Streptomyces clavuligerus: one gene and its partner. The protein of the gene in region 1 interacts with the protein of each later gene in a pairwise test. Links are inferred from orthologs where the notes say so. Each region holds a gene or a part of one and is shown in the gene's direction. Other genes may lie near its edges. The genes, in order: ctaD and CRV15_RS15210.

Region 1 (6,558 bases):
GAGATCCGGATACTGCTGGACGGCGCCGCCTATCTCTTCTCGAACGAGTACGAGAAGGGGCTCATCGAGAACAAGACCGGCTGGAGCGACGCGGAGATCCTCTCCCGCGTCGGCCACCGGGTCACCACCCTCGGCTCGCGGGGCGTGCGCATCGAGCGCGCGGGCGAGGACCCGATCGAGATCGGCTGCGCGGAGGAGGAGGCCAAGGTCGACCCGACCGGTGTCGGCGACGCCTTCCGCGCGGGCTTCCTGTCCGGCCTCTCCTGGGGTGTGGGCCTGGAACGGGCGGCCCAGGTCGGCTGCATGCTCGCCACGCTGGTCATCGAGACCCTGGGAACCCAGGAGTACACCCTGCGCCGCGCCCACTTCATGGAGCGCTTCGTCAAGGCGTACGGCCCGGACGCGGGCGCCGAGGTCCAGCAGTTCCTGGCCTGAGCACCCGACAGCTCCGTCCGGCCGGACGCGCGCGAACACGGTGGGGGCCCGCACCCGGTGCGGGCCCCCACCGCCGTTCCCGGACCGGCCCCCGGGTCAGATCAGACGCCGCACCACATACGCCGAGCCCCGCTCCCGCTTCTCCTCCCCGGCATACCCCTGCCCCCGCATCCCGCACCACGCCGGGATGTCCAGCCGGGCCGCCTCGTCGTCCGACAGCACCGTCACCGTCTCCCCGACCGGGACGTCCCCGATCACCTTCGCCAGCTCGATCACCGGGATCGGGCACCGCTTGCCCAGCGTGTCCAGCACCAGCCCGGCGGTCCGCGCCGCCGGGCCCGCCGCCGGAGCCGTCGGCGCGCCCAGCCGCTCCCGTACCGAGGCGACCACCCCGGGCAGCACCGCGAGGAAGCGCTCCACCTCGTCGCCGGAGGCCCCCGCGCCCAGCGAGATCCGGACATTGCCCTCGCTCAGCACCCCCATCGCCCGCAGCACATGGCTCGGCGTCAGCGTGCCGGAGGTGCACGAGGAGCCCGAGGACACGGAGAAGCCCTCCCGGTCCAGCGCGTGCAGCAGCGCCTCGCCGTCGACATAGAGACAGGAGAACGTGACGAGGTGCGGGAGCCGCCGCACCGGGTCGCCCACCACCTCCACATCCGGGACCAGCTCCGGCACCCGGGTCCTGATCAGGTCCACCAGCGCCCGCAGCCGGGCCGCGCCCCCGGCCGCCTCCGCCCGGACCGCCCGCAGCGAGGCCGCCGCGGCCACGATCGCCGGAATGTTCTCGAAGCCGGGGGAACGTCCCGACTCCCGCTCGTCCGCCGGTTCCCCGGGAGCGAAGCGCACCCCCTTGCGGACGGCCAGCAGCCCCACCCCGGCGGGCCCGCCCCACTTGTGGGCGCTCGCCGTCAGCAGCGACCAGTCCCCGTCCACCGGACCCCACGCCAGCGACTGCGCCGCGTCCACCAGCAGCGGCACCCCGGCCGCCCGGCACAGCTCGGCGGCCTCGGCCACCGGCTGCTCCGTGCCCACCTCGTGATTGGCCGACTGGAGGCAGGCCAGCGCGGTGTCCCCGGTCAGCGCGGCGGCGAAGACCTCGGGGTCCACCCGGCCCGTGCGGTCCACCGGGACCTCGGCCGCGTCCTCGCCCGCCGCGTACAGCACCGAGGAGTGCTCGACCGCCGAGACCACCACCCGGCCGCCGATCCGCCGCCGCCCGGCCCGCGCGCCCCGCACTCCCAGATGCACCGCACGCGTCCCCGAAGAGGTGAAGACGAGTTCGTCGGGGCGGCAGCCCACGGCGTCCGCCGCCGTCTCCCGGGCGGCGTCCAGGAGCAGCCGGGCCCGCCGCCCCTCGCGGTGGAGCCGGGCGGGATCGGCCCACCCCTCGTCCAGGGCGGCCAGCAGGGCCTGCCGGGCCACGGGGTGCAGGGGGGCGGAGGAGGCGACATCGAAGTAGGACACGCCGCCACGCTAATACCCTCCGGGCCAACCGCCGCACCCTGGCGGAGCGTCGGGTTCCGGGGTCGTGGACCGCCTCGCTCCGGGGTCGCCCACCGGGGTGACACCCCACCGCACACCAGGGCGATTCCACCGGAAAACCCGGTCCTGTCCAGCGGAATTCCATCCCTTCGGGGTGTCGGACGGCGCGTTGGGCACCCTCCCCGCGCGACCCCAAATAGCGTCCAGTAGGGTTTGGTCCGCATAAACATCCAAACCCCCTGCCCGCGTCAGGGCCGGCGACCGACCAGCGAGACGGCCGCAGCCCGTCGCGCGGGCCGAGACTCTCGGGAAGGCGCTACGTGAGTCCCAACGGCTCCGACCGCTCGTCGCGGCGCCCGATGCGGCGGAAGCTGCCGCAGGTGCTGACTGCGGGCCTGATCCTGGTGACCGCCACCGGTTGCGAATACACATACAAGGACTTCCCCCGCCTCGGTATGCCAACGCCGGTCACGGAAGAGGCGCCGATCATCCTCTCCCTCTGGCAGGGCTCGTGGGCGGCTGCGCTCGTCACGGGTGTGCTGGTGTGGGGTCTGATCCTGTGGAGCGTCTTCTTCCACCGGCGTACCCGCACCAAGGTCGAGGTTCCTCCGCAGACCCGGTACAACCTGCCCATCGAGGCGCTGTACACCGTGGTCCCGCTCATCATCGTCTCGGTGTTCTTCTACTTCACCGCGCGTGACGAGTCCCGGCTGCTCTCCCTGTCCAAGAAGCCCGCCCACACCATCAATGTGGTCGGCTACCAGTGGAGCTGGGGCTTCAACTACATCGAGAACGTTCCCGGTGTGACCGGGGACGCGAAGACGGACAAGAACCTCAAGGCCATTCCGGACAAGTACCTGAAGGCCCTGCCGGAGAACGCGGGCGGCGTCTACGACGCCGGCATCCCCGGCACCCGGAATCCGCAGAACGGCAACCCCGGCCCCACGCTGTGGCTGCCGAAGGGGGAGAAGGTCCGCTTCATCCTGACCTCCCGAGACGTGATCCACTCCTTCTGGGTGGTTCCCTTCCTCTTCAAGCAGGACGTGATCCCCGGCCACACCAACGCCTTCGAGGTGACCCCCACTCAGGAGGGCACCTTCATGGGCAAGTGCGCCGAGCTCTGCGGTGTGGACCACTCCCGGATGCTCTTCAACGTCAAGGTCGTCTCCCCGGAGCGTTACCAGAAGCACCTGAAGGAGCTTGCCGACAAGGGGCAGACCGGCTACATCCCGTCTGGCATTGAGCAGACGGACCCGGCCAAAAACGCGGAGAAGAAGCAACTGTGAGCATCCTCAACGAATCCCAGGGTGCCGCCGAAGCAGCTGACGACTCATACGAGAACGAGCTGCCGGTACGGCGCAAGCAGCCGGGCAATGTGGTGGTGAAGTGGCTGACCACCACCGACCACAAGACCATCGGTACGCTCTACCTGGTCACGTCGTTCGTCTTCTTCTGCATCGGCGGCCTCATGGCGCTCTTCATGCGCGCCGAGCTGGCCCGTCCGGGTACGCAGATCATGTCGAACGAGCAGTTCAACCAGGCGTTCACGATGCATGGCACGATCATGCTGCTGATGTTCGCGACGCCGCTGTTCGCCGGGTTCGCGAACTGGATCATGCCGCTCCAGATCGGCGCGCCCGATGTGGCGTTCCCGCGGCTGAACATGTTCGCCTACTGGCTCTACCTCTTCGGCTCGCTCATCGCGGTGGGCGGCTTCCTGACCCCGCAGGGCGCGGCCGACTTCGGCTGGTTCGCCTACTCCCCGCTGTCGGACGCCGTCCGCTCGCCGGGCATCGGCGCCGACATGTGGATCATGGGCCTGGCCCTCTCCGGCTTCGGTACGATCCTCGGCTCGGTCAACTTCATCACCACGATCATCTGCATGCGCGCGCCCGGCATGACGATGTTCCGTATGCCGATCTTCACCTGGAACGTGCTGCTGACCGGTGTGCTGGTCCTGCTCGCCTTCCCGGTGCTGGCCGCGGCGCTCTTCGCGCTGGAGGCGGACCGCAAGTTCGGCGCCCATATCTTTGACTCGGCCAACGGCGGTGCCCTGCTCTGGCAACACCTCTTCTGGTTCTTCGGCCATCCAGAGGTGTACATCATCGCCCTGCCGTTCTTCGGCATCGTCTCGGAGATCATCCCGGTCTTCAGCCGTAAGCCGATGTTCGGCTACATGGGTCTGGTGGGCGCGACCATCGCGATCGCCGGTCTCTCCGTGACCGTGTGGGCCCACCACATGTATGTCACCGGCGGTGTGCTGCTGCCGTTCTTCTCCTTCATGACGTTCCTGATCGCGGTACCGACCGGTGTGAAGTTCTTCAACTGGATCGGCACCATGTGGAAGGGCTCGCTGTCCTTCGAGACACCGATGCTCTGGACGATCGGCTTCCTGATCACCTTCACCTTCGGTGGTCTGACCGGCGTCATCCTGGCCTCGCCGCCGCTGGACTTCCACGTCTCCGACTCGTACTTCGTCGTCGCGCACTTCCACTACGTCGTCTTCGGCACCGTGGTCTTCGCGATGTTCGCCGGCTTCCACTTCTGGTGGCCGAAGTTCACGGGCAAGATGCTGGACGAGCGTCTGGGCAAGATCACCTTCTGGACGCTGTTCCTCGGATTCCACGGTACGTTCCTGGTCCAGCACTGGCTGGGCGCGGAGGGAATGCCGCGGCGTTACGCGGACTATCTCGCCGCCGATGGATTCACCGCGCTGAACACCATCTCCACCATTGCCTCGTTCGTTCTGGGCGCGTCGATCCTGCCGTTCTTCTACAACGTCTGGAAGACCGCGAAGTACGGAAAGAAGATCGAGGTGGACGACCCCTGGGGTTATGGCCGCTCGCTCGAATGGGCGACGTCCTGCCCGCCGCCGCGGCACAACTTCCTCACGCTGCCGCGTATCCGTTCGGAATCTCCGGCCTTCGATCTGCACCACCCCGAAATCGCGGTTGTCGACCAGCTCGAAAACCGTGGTGAGGTCGACAAGGCCCTGACCGCTGGGAAGGAGGCGGCCAAGTGAAGATCCAGGGAAAGATGTTCCTCTGGCTGAGTGTCTTCGTCCTCGCCGTGGCCATCCTCTACGGCGTCTGGTCCAAGGAGCCGGCCGGTACGACCGCGCTGTTCCTGGCGTTCGGCCTCTGTGTCATGGTCGGCTACTACCTGGCCTTCACGGCCCGGCGGGTCGACGAGATGGCACAGGACAACACCGAGGCCGACGTGGCCGACGAGGCCGGTGAGCTGGGATTCTTCTCCCCGCACAGCTGGCAGCCGCTCGCGCTGGGAGTCGGCAGTGCGCTCGCCTTCCTCGCCGTGGCCGTCGGCTGGTGGCTGCTCTACTTCTCCCTGCCGGTCATCTTCATCGGCATCTTCGGCTGGGTGTTCGAGTACTACCGCGGTGCGAACCAGAACCAGTGATCCGGCGGTAGCCCCGCTCCACTGACACCGCGTCGGACCCGGGTCCCTCCTCGCGAGGGGCCCGGGTCCGCCGTTTGCACGCGCTCAGCGCGCGGCCCGCGGCCGGTCTCCCTACGGTGGTGACCATGAACCGTAAGCCGCACCTCAGCGCCGTCCTCCGCTGTACCGTGCTGGTGCTCTCGCTGGGGGCCTTCATCACCGCCTGCGGTGAGAAGGAAGGCCCTCACCCGCTGGCGGGCAAACCCTTCGACGCCGCCGGCCAGGTCGTCTTCAACACCCCCAGGAACGGCGCCAAGGCCGATCCGGACAAACCCTTCGAGGTCACCGCCAAGGTGGAGGAGGCCCGGATCACCGATGTCACCGTCGTGGACCACGCGGGCCACCACCTCGCCGGGGAACTGGCGGCCGACGGCAGCCGCTGGCGCTCCACGGCCGCGCTGTCGGCCGGGGCGCGCTACACCGCCCGGGTGACCACCGAGAGCAAGGAAGGCACCGTGGGGGCCCGTCGGGTCACCTTCGCGACCTCCCCGGCGAAGCGCCTGCTCAAGATGGCCTTCCTCCCGGAGGAGGGCACCTTCGGCGTCGGCCAGCCCCTGGTGGTCGAGCTGAGCCATCCGGTGCCCGACCGGGCCGGCCGGGCGGTGGTCGAACGGGCCCTGAAGGTGCAGTCCACCCCGTCGGTGGAGGGCGCCTGGCACTGGCTGAACGACGACGCCCTGCACTACCGGCCCAAGGAGTACTGGCCCGCCGGAGCCAAGGTCAAGATCGTGAACAACCTCAAGGGTGTCAAGATCTCCAACCAGCTCTACGGCGGCACCTCCAAGGGGGCGTCGATCACCATCGGGGACCGGATGGAGGCCATCACCGACGCCTCCTCGCACTGGATGACGGTCTTCCGCAACGGTGAGGAGCTGACCAGCATCCCCATCACCACCGGCAAACCCGGCTTCGCCACCCGCAACGGCATCAAGGTGGTGCTCGGCAAGGAGTACTTCGTCCGGATGCGCGGCTCCAGCGTCGGCATCGGCGGCTCCGAGGCGTACAACCTGCCGGTCTACTACGCCACCCGGGTCACCTGGAGCGGCGAGTACGTCCACGCGGCGCCCTGGTCCATCGACTCGCACGGCTACGCCAACGTCAGCCACGGCTGCACCGGGATGTCCACATCGAACGCCGCGTGGTTCTACGAGACGTTCAAGGAGGGCGACATCGTCCAGGTCGTCA
Region 2 (6,441 bases), 1.5 Mb from region 1 along the record:
CTGCCCCGCCGCGACCTCCCCGGGCGGCCTCGCCGTCCATACGGCCGTCGTCCTCGCTCCCGGCCCCGCTCCCGTTCTCCTCGTTCCCGCTCCCGCTGCCGTCGTCGCTGCCGTTCCCGTTGCCGTTCTCGTTCTCGTTCTCGTTCTCGTCGTCGTTCTCGTCAGGGCGGTTGGCGTGGGGGTTTCCGTCCATCGTGTGAGGTTCCTCCCGGCCGTGGGCGAAGGTGTCGTCCGGCCCGGCGCCGGTCGGCGACGGGGTGTCGCACGGGGGTCCGCCGACGGGGCCGGAGGGCTCCAGCGCCACGTCCGCCAGCCGCTCGCCGAAGCGGTCGAGCAGCCGGTGCGCGGTCTGGGCCCGGAGTTCGGGCGCCAGGTCCGCCAGCCGTCCCCCCACCGTCGCGGAACCGTTGATGCCGAGGTTCGTCCCACCGTCCACCGCCGTCGGACGGATCGTCAACGCCACGGCCACGGAGCCCTGGCCCCGCACCTCCGTGCCCTCCCCCCGGAAGGTGAAACCCTCCTCGTCCGCCGCCGTCGTGAGCGCGCCCCGGTAGGTGATGGTGTGCCGCCCGGCGCGGACGCGCAGCCTCCCGGAGAGCGGGCCCGAGGTGTCCCCGGTGGCCCCGGTCGCCTGGGTGTCCTGCTGGAATCCCTGGACGCAGCGGGCGAGCCGGGCCGGGTCGCGGAGCACCCGGCGGACGGCCTCCGCCGGGGCCGGAACGAATACCTGATGGTCCATGGGGTCCGAGCCTACCCAGGGGCCCCGGGCGCGTCTGCGCTCCGGTCCGCGCCCGGGCCGGGAACCGCCGCGCCGGATCAGTTCTCGTAACGCGGATGGACCAGGGTGGAGGGCGCGAGCGCGGGCACCCGGGTGAGCGCGGTCTCCCGGGCGTCGGCCGCCAGTCGGCCGGGGGTGAGCGACGTCAGCGGCGGAGCCCCGGAGTCCAGGCCGAGCCGGGGCGCCGACGCATGGGCCGCGAGCAGGAAACCCCAGTCGCACGGGGCCGTCATCGTGGCGCGCCCCTCCCGTTCGGGGCCCGCGGCGAGCCGGGAGAGCCCGCCGTCCGCGCGGTAGGCGGTGGCGCGGAACCCGGCGGCCCGCAGGGTGGCCTCGACGGTCCAGTAGGTACGCGGCCGGGTGCCAGAGGGACCGGCGTGGACGACGAGCCGCCCGCCGTCGGCGAGCGCGCCGCCCAACAGCCCGTAGAACTCCTGCGAGTAGAACTTCGCGCTGCGGGTGGTGCCCGGCTCGGGCAGGTCCACGATCACCACGTCCCACACGGGTTCGGAACGGGCGGAGCGCAGCCAGCCGAAGGCGTCCCCGGTGACCACGCGGACCCGGGGGTCGCGGTAGGCGTGCCGGTTGAGGGCGGTGAGCGCGGGGTCGGTACGGGCCAGCCGGACCACCACGGGGTCCAGTTCGGCGACGGTGACCGAGGCGGCGCCCCGGTAGCGCAGCACCTCGCGCGCGGCGAGCCCGTCGCCGCCGCCGATGATCAGCACCCGGGTGTGCGGGCCCCGCATGGCCGGGTGCACCAGGGCCTCGTGATAGCGGCGCTCGTCCCCTTCGCTGACCCAGAGCCTGCCGTCGAGGAAGAGATCCAGCGGACCGCCGGGGCCGCCGGTGAGGACGACCTCCTGGACGTCGGTCTCCAGGGCGACACGGACCCGGTCGCCGTAGACCGCGCGGCGCGCCGCCCGTTCGAAGTCGTCGACCAGGACGGTCGCGGTGCCGAGCACGGCGAGGACGGCGGCATTGGCGACCAGCAGCCAGAGGCGGGACCGCCGGGTCAGGTCGTGGCGGAAGAGACAGAGCACGAGCAGCCCGCCCACGACCGCGTTGACCGCGCCGGTCAGCAGTCCGCTGGTGAGCCGGCCGAGCCAGGGCAGCAGCAGAAAGGGGAAGGCGAGCCCGCCGACGAGCGCGCCCACGTAGTCGACGGCGAACAGATCGGCGACGGTGCCCTCGACATCGCGGTCGCGCCGGGAGACGCGCTGGATCAGGGACATCAGCAGGGGCAGCTCCGCGCCGATGAGGACGCCGATGATGAGCGAGAAGGAGACCAGTACCAGCCGGGACCCGCCGCCCCAGGCGAAGGAGGCGTAGAGCACCAGGGCGGAGCAGCCGCCGATGAGCGCGAGGGACAGCTCCAGCAGCCCGAAGCCGACGGCGGCCCGGCAGCGCAGCCGTTTGGCCAGGAGCGATCCGACGCCCATGGCGAAGACCATCACCGAGAGAACCACCGACGCCTGGGTGACGGAGTCGCCGATGAGATACGAGGCGAGGGCGACGAGTTCCAGCTCGTACACCAGACCGCAGGCCGCGCAGACGAAGACGACCAGCAGCACCAGACTGCGTCCGGCCGCCGGGCGCACCCGCAGCGGCGCGGCCTGGGGGGGCGGTGCCAGTTGCTGCGTCCGGTCGATCATGCAGTAACGCTACGTCACGATACAGAAGCGGTTTGTCACCCACACGTGTGCACCTGCCCTGCGCCGGGCGAGCCGGGCGCGGCGTCCTCCCGCCGGAGCGCGGTCCGGGCCCCGCGTGCGATCCGGGCGCGGAAAACGGGGCACACGGCGCGGGGACGGGGCACGCACCACGGCGGACACGGCGCGGGGGGCGCGGCGCGCGCCCGCACGCCGGAGGCACACACGAGAAAAGCGCGGTGCCGGGTCCGGCCCCTGCTCCGGACCCGGCACCGCGCCCCGGACATCCCGGGCGCACACCCCGCGCGCCGCGCCCCTACAGCACGGCGTGCTGCGGCGGGCGCCGCGCTCGCGGTCTCGGGGTGATGGCACCCACCCGGGTACGGGTGACGACCAGCCGCCCCTCCTGTGGATAGGAGTGCCAGGTACGCCACCGCACCTGGCCCTCCTCCCGCTGCGCCATCATCGCGGTGAAGGCGAGCGGGGAGCCGGGGAAGGTCCCGGCCAGCGAGTGCGGGTGGTCGGCGACCAGCGCGAGGAGTTCCTGCGCGCGCCCCGCGAACGAGCCCTTGGAGAGGGTCTCGACGCGCGCGGCGAACTCGTACTCCCAGTCGCCGACGCGCTTGGCCACGCCCAGCGGCAGCGGGGTGCTGCTGCCGGGCATGCAGGCGACGGTTTCGGAACAGGTGCTCCGTTTGGATTCGAGCAGGACTTGGTGCGAGGCACCGAGCAGCCTGAGCTGGAGTTTCGCTCCGGAGAGCTCCAGGTCGAGAACGGCCAGGGCGGGAAGCGGCTCCCGTCCGAGTGCCCAGGCGAGATCGTCGGCACGGGTATCGGTGTAGGCGGTACTGAGAGTCGTGAGCATGGGTCGGCTCCGCAAACACGCGTCGGCGGTGGATACGTGAACCTGAGGCGCCCCCTGAGCGGGAGTTCACAAAGTGGGGGGACCGCCTGATCGAGGCCGTGAGCAGGCCCGACGGCTGGGTGGTTCCAACAGGTTCCGTCAGCGACTGAATCATGAAGTACGCGGGGCTCGCAGTGTTTTTACCCAACTTGAAGGGGTTTCCATCCCCTAGGGGACTTACGGTTCAACTGTTCAACCACATGCTTCACCGCACCCCGGACATCCGGGACAAGGCGCCCCGGGCGCCCCGCGCTCACGGCAGAGGACTTCCCCACCACCGCCCGGAACATGACAGGGGCGCCCGGCGGAAACCCGCCGGGCGCCCCTGCTTCGACCCGGCCGGAAACCGGCCGAGGGCGAGAAGGCCGCTGCCCCGTGTCAGCTGCCTCCGCCGCATCCGCCACCGCCGCCGCCACCGCAGGACGAGCCCGACGAACTCGACGACGTGTCGCAGGAACCGCCGTCCCCCACCCAGACCGAGCCGCTGGAGTGCGAGCCTCCGCCACCCGCGGACGCGCGCCGATAGCGCGGGGGGACCTGGCCGTGCCGATAGAGCGGGGAGACCTGGCCGCGCCGATGCGCCACGACGCCCACGACCCCCGCGATCACCACTGCGGGCGCCAGGAGGAGCACCAGAACCACGAAACCTGTCATATCGCTCCCACCATCTTTCTCTTCCCCCGAAGCGAGATCCCCGCGCCGTCGCGTGACTTGCTTCTGTGTGCCTGTCTGTCTCTGTCGATTCCTGGACGATTCTCCCTGCCTGCCCCCGCCTGCCGCTGCTGATCCCCGCCTATCGGTGTCCATCAGCGCTTGTCAGGGCTTCCTCGTCCTGGTGGAAGGAGAATGCCCCGGACACTCCGCGGCCAAAGCGGACTTGAGGAAGTCCAGAGCTTCCCCCGAGGATGGCGCCATGGTGACCATGGATGGGCCCGGACCGCTGCCGCGGACACGACCACTGCTGAACCGCCGGCTGGCGGAGTTCGGCACCACGATCTTCGCGGAGATGTCCGCGCTGGCGACCGCGACCGGAGCCATCAACCTGGGACAGGGCTTCCCCGACACCGACGGCCCCGAGGAGGTCCGCGAGGCGGCCGTGCGGGCGCTGCGCGACGGCCGGGGCAACCAGTACCCGCCCGGCCCCGGGGTCCCCGAGCTCCGGAACGCGATCTCCGAGCACCAGCGGCGCTTCCACGGGCTGGCCGTGGACCCCGACACCGAGGTCCTCGTCACGGCGGGCGCCACGGAAGCCATCGCGGCGGCGCTGCTGGCCCTGGTGGAACCGGGCGACGAGGTCGTCGCGCTGGAGCCGTTCTACGACTCGTACGCCGCGTGCATCGCGATGGCGGGCGGCCGACGGGTGCCGGTGACCCTGCGCCCCCGGGACGGCGCGTACCGTCTCGACCTCGACGAACTGCGGGACGCCGTCACCGAGCGCACCCGGCTGCTGCTGATCAACACCCCGCACAACCCCACCGGCACCGTGCTGACCCGCGCCGAGCTGGCCGCCGTCGCCGAACTCGCCGTCGAGCGGGATCTGCTGGTGGTCACGGACGAGGTGTACGAGCATCTGGTGTTCGAGGGGGAGCACATCCCGCTCGTCTCCTTCCCGGGGATGCGGGAGCGGACCGTCACCATCAGCAGCGCCGGGAAGACCCTCGCGTACACCGGCTGGAAGATCGGCTGGGCGACGGGCAGCCCGGAGCTGGTCACGGCGGTCCGCTCGGCCAAGCAGTTCCTCACCTATGTGGCGGCGGGGCCCCTCCAGTACGCGGCGGCCGAGGGGCTGCGGCTGCCGGACGCGTACTTCGCGGGGCTGCGCGAGGAGCTGCGGGCCAAGCGGGATCTGCTCTGCGCCGGGCTCGCGGACGCCGGTTTCACGGTCCACCGCCCCGCCGGGACCTACTTCGTCACCACCGACATCCGGCCGCTGGGCGAGGAGGACGGCTTCGCCTTCTGCCGTGCGCTGCCGAAGCGGTGCGGGGTCGTCGCGATCCCCAACGCGGTCTTCTACGACCACCGCGAACAGGGCGCGCCCTTCGTCCGCTTCGCGTTCTGCAAGCGGACCGAGGTGGTGGAGGAAGCCATCCGCAGACTGTCCACACTGCGGGGCTGAGCCCGGGCGACGGGACCCGCCGTCACGCGGCCCGCTGTCAGCCGACCGGGTGGCAACGGGCACGCAACCGGCCGTGTCGTGGCCGCAGCGCTCGCGCGCGGCGGCAGCGGAACGGAAAGTCTCCTTGACGACCCGTGCGCGCCCGGAGGTGTTCCCTGTCCGCAGAGACCTTCGACGACACGACAGCGGACGACCCGGCGGCGGACAGCCCGTCGGCGGACAACGCGGCGACGGATGCCCCGGCGGCGGACAGCCCGTCGGCGGACAACGCGGCGACGGATGCCCCGTCGACGGACAGCCCGTCGGCGGATGACGCGTCGACGGACACCCCGTTGGCGGATGACACGTCGGCGGACGTCCCCGCGGGTACGGGACACCGCCCCGGTCCCCTGGCGCGCGGGGAGCGGCGGGCCGGGGCGGCGGCCCCCTGGCGCGCCGCGCTCCGGCGGGCGGCCCCCGCGCTGGGGCTGTTCGCCGCCGCCCGGCTGACCGGGCTGCTGGTGATGGCGGGCTGGGCCCGGCACATCGACCGTCCGCCCCGCCGGGTCCTGGCGCGGTCCTGGGACTCCGACTGGTATCTGCTGATCGCCGAGCACGGCTACGGCCGCACCCTGACCTGGCCCGACGGCGCCGTCCAGAGCGATCTGGCCTTCTTCCCGCTCTACCCGGGGCTGGTCCGCGCCGTCACCTCGGTCCTCCCCGTCACCGGCGGCACCGCCGGGCTGCTGATCTCCTGGACCGCCGCAGCGGTGGCCGCCTGGGGGGTGTTCGCCGTCGGCAACCGGCTCCACGGACGGCGGACCGCGACCGCGCTGGTGCTGCTGTGGGGGCTGCTGCCGCACTCGATCGTGCTGACCATGGCGTATACGGAGCCCCTGCTCTGCGCCTTCGCCGCCTGGTCGCTGTACGCGCTGATCAGCGGGTACTGGCTGTGGGCCGGTGCCCTCTCCCTCTGTGCCGGGGCCGCGCGGCCCAACGGGGTCGCGGTGGCCGC

Evidence for each region.
Region 2: the proteins of ctaD (region 1) and CRV15_RS15210 interact in binary tests that used the Escherichia coli proteins (3 or more experiments, as listed by UniProt). The link is inferred for Streptomyces clavuligerus from one-to-one orthologs.

The regions. Positions count from the first base shown.
Region 1 is NZ_CP027858.1:5,096,431-5,102,988, forward strand. What follows is about bases 2,570-5,569. They hold ctaD (aa3-type cytochrome oxidase subunit I), read left to right. Parts: upstream 2,570-3,199; coding sequence 3,200-4,939; downstream 4,940-5,569. Other genes in these bases: ctaC (aa3-type cytochrome oxidase subunit II), read left to right, coding at 2,570-3,203; CRV15_RS21480 (cytochrome c oxidase subunit 4), read left to right, coding at 4,936-5,334; CRV15_RS21485 (L,D-transpeptidase), read left to right, coding at 5,460-5,569. Also shown: CRV15_RS21460 (carbohydrate kinase family protein), read left to right, coding at 1-435; CRV15_RS21465 (cysteine desulfurase/sulfurtransferase TusA family protein), read right to left, coding at 532-1,899; more of ctaC, read left to right, coding at 2,238-2,569; more of CRV15_RS21485, read left to right, coding at 5,570-6,558. UniProt on the Escherichia coli protein: Cytochrome bo(3) ubiquinol oxidase is the terminal enzyme in the aerobic respiratory chain of E.coli that predominates when cells are grown at high aeration.
Region 2 is NZ_CP027858.1:3,623,867-3,630,307, reverse strand. The notes cover bases 3,463-6,345. They hold CRV15_RS15210 (pyridoxal phosphate-dependent aminotransferase), read left to right. Parts: upstream 3,463-4,244; coding sequence 4,245-5,447; downstream 5,448-6,345. Other genes in these bases: CRV15_RS15205 (hypothetical protein), read left to right, coding at 5,582-6,345; CRV15_RS15215 (hypothetical protein), read right to left, coding at 3,710-3,985. In the rest of the region: CRV15_RS15230 (SRPBCC family protein), read right to left, coding at 1-739; CRV15_RS15225 (polyamine aminopropyltransferase), read right to left, coding at 817-2,430; CRV15_RS15220 (DUF2617 family protein), read right to left, coding at 2,744-3,292; more of CRV15_RS15205, read left to right, coding at 6,346-6,441. UniProt on the Escherichia coli protein: Shows aminotransferase activity with methionine and histidine as substrates, and to a lesser extent also with phenylalanine.